Regions from separate parts of the Enterobacter sp. fkY84-1 genome, predicted to be linked through region 2. Evidence: predicted binding sites of a transcription regulator. Region 2 holds the regulator's gene; the other holds the start of a gene.
The links. The regulator PurR, encoded in region 2, represses purine synthesis genes. The targets are predictions, from matches to a motif close to CANGCAAACGTTTGCNTG.
Positions count from the first base shown of each region.

Region 1: a site for PurR is predicted at 2,082-2,099, ahead of cvpA (colicin V production protein). Genes of this name have one in related genera too.

Region 1 is NZ_CP169393.1:3,313,115-3,316,596, reverse strand. It holds gene folC (bifunctional tetrahydrofolate synthase/dihydrofolate synthase) at 33-1,301, shown strand; gene dedD (cell division protein DedD) at 1,291-1,989, shown strand; gene cvpA (colicin V production protein) at 2,155-2,643, shown strand; gene purF (amidophosphoribosyltransferase) at 2,677-3,482, shown strand, end outside.
Region 2 is NZ_CP169393.1:1,970,445-1,973,926, reverse strand. It holds gene ACEPLT_RS09415 (MFS transporter) at 1-752, opposite strand, end outside; gene cydH (cytochrome bd-I oxidase subunit CydH) at 916-1,005, opposite strand; gene purR (HTH-type transcriptional repressor PurR) at 1,303-2,328, shown strand; gene punR (DNA-binding transcriptional activator PunR) at 2,346-3,257, opposite strand; gene punC (purine nucleoside transporter PunC) at 3,372-3,482, shown strand, end outside.

The sequences.
Region 1 (3,482 bases), 1.3 Mb from region 2:
GCTTTCTAATCTGTTAATGACAACCGGGCATTATGGAAAATAAAAGCATTCCCCAAGCCACGTCGCCCCTGGCCGCGTGGCTTTCTTATCTGGAAAACCTGCACAGTAAAACCATCGATATGGGGCTTGAACGCGTAAGCCAGGTTGCGGCGCGTCTTGACGTGCTGAAACCGGCGCCTTTCGTGTTCACCGTCGCGGGAACCAACGGTAAAGGCACGACCTGCCGTACGCTGGAATCCGTCCTGATGGCGGCGGGTTACAGGGTTGGCGTTTACAGCTCTCCACACCTGGTACGCTACACCGAGCGGGTTCGTGTGCAGAACCGCGAGCTGCCGGAATCCGCGCATACGGCGTCGTTCGCGGAAATTGAAGCCGCGCGCGGAGAGATCTCATTAACCTATTTTGAATACGGTACCCTGTCGGCCCTGTGGCTGTTTAAACAGGCGCAGCTGGATGTGGTGATCCTTGAGGTTGGTCTTGGCGGACGTCTTGATGCGACCAATATCGTCGATGCAGACGTGGCGGTAGTGACCAGCATCGCGCTGGATCATATCGACTGGCTGGGGCCCGATCGTGAAAGCATTGGCCGCGAGAAGGCCGGTATTTTCCGGGCAAATAAACCTGCCGTGGTGGGCGAGCCGGACATGCCGCACACCATTGCTGACGTGGCGAACGAAAAGGGCGCACAGCTGCTGCGCCGCGGCGTTGACTGGCAGTATGAGGTTCAGGACAACGGCTGGCGCTTTAGCGACGCGCAGGGGGCGCTGGATAACCTGCCGCTGCCGCAGGTCCCGCAGCCAAACGCGGCAACCGCGCTGGCGGCACTGCGCGCCAGCGGCCTCGCGGTCAGCGAACAGGCGATCCGCGAGGGTATACAAAACGCGATTCTGCCAGGACGTTTCCAGATTGTGAGCGAGTCACCGCGCCTGATTCTGGATGTGGCGCACAACCCCCACGCGGCGGCGTATCTCGCGGGACGTCTCAAATCGTTACCAAAAACCGGGCGCGTGCTGGCGGTTATCGGTATGCTTCATGATAAAGATATCGGCGGGACGCTGGCCTGCATGGAGAGTGTGGTCGATAGCTGGTATTGTGCTCCTCTGGAGGGGCCACGCGGCGCGACGGCTGAGCAGCTGATGGAACATCTCGGCAAAGGCGCAATCTACAGTAGTGTGGCGCAGGCCTGGCATGCCGCGATGGCGGAGGCTAAACCAGAAGATACCGTGCTGGTGTGTGGTTCATTCCACACGGTGGCACATGTCATGGAAGTGATGGACGCGGGGAGAACCGGTGGCGAGTAAGTTTCAGAACCGTTTAACAGGAACCATTGTGCTGGTCGCGCTCGGGGTGATTATTCTTCCCGGGCTGCTCGACGGGCAGAAAAAGCATTATCAGGATGAGTTTGCCGCGATTCCGCTGGTGCCGAAACCGGGCGACCGCGATGAGCCGGATATGCTGCCCGCGGCGACGCAGGCGCTGCCTGCTCAGCCTCCGGAAGGGGCGGCGGAAGAGGTGCGCGCGGGGGATGCCGCCGCACCGTCGCTCGATCCGTCTCGCCTGGCGGCCACGAGCAACAGCGATATCGATCCTGTGCCGGTCGAGCAGCCTAAACCGGTTGAAAAACCGAAGCCGGTTGAGAAGCCGCAGCCGAAACCGCAGCGTGATAAAGCGGCAGAACAGCTCGCCGCAGCGTCAGAGACGCCTCCGCCAGCAAAACCGACGCAGCAGGACGCTGCTGCCCCAACGGGCAAAGCCTACGTGGTGCAGCTCGGTGCGCTGAAAAATGCGGACAAGGTGAATGAGGTGGTGGGTAAACTGCGCAGTGCGGGATATCGTGTTTACACTTCACCTTCCACGCCGGTGCAGGGTAAAATTACCCGTATCCTCGTGGGGCCAGAAGCGTCTAAAGACAAACTGAAAGGGTCGCTGGGTGAGCTGAAGCAGATCTCCGGCCTGAGCGGTGTGGTGATGGGCTACAGCGCGAACTAAGCACGACCTGCTCCTGTAAGAGAGAGGCGATAAGCCACGGCGTTGAACATTTTTTCAGCGCCTTTTTTATTTACGCGCGGGAAGGAAATCTCTACGCAAACGTTTTCTTTTTCTGTTAGAATTCGCCCCGAACTGGATGACAGGGCGTTTAATCGTGGGACACATATGGTCTGGATTGATTACGCCATCATTGCGGTGATTGGTTTTTCCTGTCTGGTTAGCCTGATCCGTGGCTTTGTTCGTGAAGCGTTATCGCTGGTGACCTGGGGTTGTGCTTTCTTTGTCGCCAGTCATTACTACACTTACCTGTCTGTCTGGTTCACGGGCTTTGAAGATGAACTGGTCCGAAATGGAATCGCTATCGCGGTGCTGTTTATCGCAACGCTGATTGTCGGCGCTATCGTCAATTACGTGATAGGTCAGCTGGTCGAGAAAACCGGTCTGTCAGGAACGGACAGGGTACTCGGGATCTGTTTCGGGGCGTTGCGAGGCGTGCTGATTGTGGCCGCGATCCTGTTCTTCCTGGATACCTTTACCGGGTTCTCCAAAAGTGAAGACTGGCAGAAATCGCAGCTCATTCCAGAGTTCAGCTTCATCATCAGATGGTTCTTTGACTATCTGCAAAGCTCGTCGAGTTTTTTGCCCAGGGCATAAACCCTGAGATGTGGCTTAACGAGGAAAAGACGAATGTGCGGTATTGTCGGTATCGCCGGTTTCATGCCGGTAAACCAGTCGATTTATGACGCGTTAACGGTGCTTCAGCACCGTGGACAGGATGCTGCGGGTATCATCACCATTGATGCAAACAACTGCTTCCGTTTACGCAAGGCGAATGGCCTGGTAAACGATGTGTTTGAAGCCCGCCATATGCAGCGTCTGCAAGGTAATATGGGGATCGGTCACGTTCGTTATCCTACCGCTGGCAGTTCCAGCGCCTCTGAGGCACAGCCTTTCTACGTCAACTCACCGTATGGCATCACCCTTGCCCATAACGGCAACCTGACCAACGCGCATGAGCTGCGTAAAAAGCTGTTCGAAGAGAAACGTCGCCACATTAACACCACCTCTGATTCTGAAATCCTGCTCAACGTGTTCGCCAGCGAGCTGGATAACTTCCGTCACTATCCGCTGGAAGCGGACAACATTTTTGCCGCGATTGCCGCGACAAACCGTCAGATCCGCGGCGCGTACGCCTGCGTGGCGATGATCATCGGTCACGGCATGGTGGCCTTCCGCGATCCAAACGGCATTCGTCCGCTGGTGCTCGGCAAGCGCGACCTCGGCGATGGCCGTACCGAATATATGGTTGCCTCGGAGAGCGTGGCGCTGGATACCCTGGGCTTCGAATTCCTGCGCGACGTTGCGCCGGGCGAAGCGGTCTACATCACCGAGAAGGGCCAGCTGTTCACCCGTCAGTGTGCCGACAACCCGGTCAGCAACCCGTGCCTGTTTGAATACGTCTATTTTGCCCGTCCGGATTCGTTCATCGACAA
Region 2 (3,482 bases):
GAGAAGCCCACGCCAATCAGCACCAGCATCGCGGTCACAAAGAGAGGCGTTGCGTGGGTGATATCGTGCAACACCGGTGAAATATAGGTGTAGAGGGTAAACATCGCCCCTGCCCCCAGCACGGTGGTCAGCAGCGCGGAGAGCACCTGCGGGCGCATCAGCACCGCCAGCTCCTTACGCACTTCCGGACGTTCTCCGGCGCTGCCCTTTGGCAGGGAGAAGAACAAGGCCACCATCGCGACCACGCCCAGTCCGGCCGTCGCCAGGAAGGACATCCGCCAGCCAATGACCTCGCCCAGCCAGGTTGCCGCAGGAACGCCGCCGATGTTAGCGATGGTCAGGCCCATAAACATGGTGGCTACGGCGCTGGCCTGCTTGTGTTTCGGCACCACGCTTGCCGCCACAACCGACCCCAGCCCAAAGAACGCGCCGTGGTTAAGGCTGGTCAGAATACGCGAAAGCATCAACGTGGTGTAGTCCGGCGAAATGGCCGAAAGCACGTTGCCGAGGGTGAAAATCGCCATCAGGAAAATCAGCGCATTGCGGCGCGCGCGGTGTGAAAGAAGAAGCGTCATCAGCGGCGCCCCCACCATCACGCCAATGGCGTAGGCGCTGATTAACATGCCGGCCGCAGGGATCGAGACGTCCACGCCGCGGGCGATAACGGGCAGTAACCCCATCGGGGAAAATTCAGTGGTGCCAATCCCAAAAGCGCCAATCGCCAGGGCCAGCAGGGGAAAATTGATTTTCATGCGTCAACTCCGGATGCCGTGTCATGTGGTGACACAGAACAAAGAAGCGGAAAGCATGACATCAATCACAAAAAATGAGAAGTTAACAAAATGGCAAAAGATTTTTGCCTTAGGAGTAACAATCGGGGGGAGCGGGAGGGAGAAGGCTCTCCCTCCGCGTAAATCAGTGCAGCGCGGCCGTCAGACCCGCCGCGACAATCAGAGCCAGCACAACCACGGTGGTGAACAGCGAAAACTTCAGATCGGAACTCATCAATTTTTCTCCTTTTAATCCCCCCACGAAAAGTGAGCCTGCTCATTTTTGCATAATTTACGTCAAAAATCTTCCTGGATTTAGGCTGATAAACACTTTACCTCTTCCCCTTTTCATCAAGATAGGACAAAATTCCACGCTAAATTTATTAGCGTACCGGCCATTGACCCCCTCCTGACGTCCCGTGTCGTTTTCCCGGCGTGCCGCAATTCAAGATTGCGTGATAAGGGTGAGAGAAGGCAAACGTTTACCTTCAAGTTTTTCAGGAGTTTAGGATATGGTCTGGAGTGACATTTAATGGCAACAATTAAAGACGTAGCAAAACGCGCAAACGTTTCCACTACAACCGTATCACATGTAATTAACAAAACCCGCTTTGTGGCGGAAGAGACGCGCAACGCCGTCTGGGCAGCAATCAAAGAGCTGCACTATTCGCCAAGTGCGGTTGCGCGCAGCCTCAAGGTTAATCACACCAAATCCATTGGATTGCTGGCGACCAGCAGTGAAGCGGCCTATTTTGCCGAGATCATAGAAGCGGTAGAGAAGAACTGCTTCCAGAAAGGCTATACCCTGATTCTGGGCAACGCGTGGAACAGCATAGAAAAACAGCGCGCCTACCTGTCGATGATGGCGCAAAAGCGCGTCGATGGCCTGCTGGTCATGTGTTCCGAGTACCCGGAATCCGTGCTGTCGATGCTGGAAGAGTATCGCCATATCCCCATGGTGGTCATGGACTGGGGTGAAGCGCGCGCGGACTTCACCGACTCCGTCATCGACAACGCCTTCGAAGGCGGTTACATGGCGGGTCGTTACCTGATCGAACGCGGTCACCGCGAGATTGGCGTGATCCCCGGTCCGCTGGAGCGTAACACCGGCGCGGGCCGTCTGGCCGGTTTTATGAAAGCGATGGAAGAAGCGCTCATCACCGTGCCGGAAAACTGGATCGTGCAGGGCGACTTTGAGCCGGAATCAGGCTACCGCGCGATGCAGCAGATCGTTTCCCAGCAGCACCGCCCGACCGCCGTTTTCTGCGGTGGTGACATCATGGCCATGGGCGCACTCTGCGCCGCCGATGAGCTGGGTCTGCGCGTACCGCAGGATATTTCCGTGATCGGGTATGACAACGTGCGTAACGCGCGCTTTTTCACCCCGGCGCTGACAACCATTCACCAGCCAAAAGATTCGCTGGGCGAAACGGCCTTCAATATGCTGTTGGACAGGATCGTCAACAAGCGCGAAGAGTCGCAGTCCATTGAAGTTCACCCGCGCCTGATTGAACGCCGTTCCGTTGCGGACGGTCCGTTCCGCGACTACCGTCGTTAATCCCTTGACGGGGCCAGCTACGCTGGCTCCCGTAACCATTCCCGGTTTAGGGTTTCGCTGTCCCCCAGATAATCCAGCAGCCAGGCCATGGCGGGCGAGACATCATTTTGTTGCCAGGTCAGGCAGCAGGCCGCGTCCGGGAAAGGATTCTCCAGCGTCAGTTCAACCCATTCTCCGGTATCGATGCGCGGACGCGCAAAATGAGCGGGCACCATCGCGACGCACAGCCCGGCGCTGAGGCACGTCGCCGATGATTCCCAGTCAGGAGCCACCACCCGCCGCTGGTTATCCAGAAGCCAGGTGATACGCTTGGGCAATGAACGGGACGTATCCTCCAGCACCAGCGACGGCCAGTTGCGCAGCGTATCGTCGCTCAGCGGACCTTCCATCGCTGCCAGAGGATGATCGCTGGCCACCACGCATTTCCAGCTCAGCATACCCATGTCGCGAAAGGCGTAACGTCCCCCGACCGGGATCGCCTGCGTCGCGCCAATCGCCATCTCCGCCCTGCCGTCCGCCAGCGCATCCCAGACGCCGTTGAACACCTCCTGCGAGACCCGTAGCTCGACGTCAGAGAAATGACGATAGAAATCCACGATCATTTGTCGGGTGCGTTCCGGCTTCACGATGTTATCTACCGCGATGGCGAGATGCCCCCGCCAGCCGTTGGCGATCTGCTGACACTGTTCGCGGGTGATCTGCATTTTTTTGATAACAGAACGCCCTTCTTTCAAAAACCATGCTCCGGCGGGCGTTAATTCCACGTCGCGATGCCGCCGTTCAAACAGCGGAACCGCCAGCCACTCCTCAAGCTGACGCACCGTGTAGCTGATGGCCGAAGGGACGCGGTGCAACTCCTGCGCTGCACCGCTAAAGCTGCCGTTACGCGCAACAGCATCGACCACTTCAAGCGAATAATCTGACCACATTTTCTGCCTGCAAAAAATTTGAATGCACCCGCCAAATATTAGCGTTTCACAAGCCGCTTTGCACTCCCTACACTCTGCGCCAACGTACACCTGCCTCCTCAGGAGAATAAAAGAATGCAACCCAGGAAAGGATTTTTAGTCTGGCTCGGCGGCTTAAGCGTGCTGGGCTTTTTGGCCACCGACATGTACCTGCCCGCGTTTGCCGCGATGCAGGAAGACCTGCAA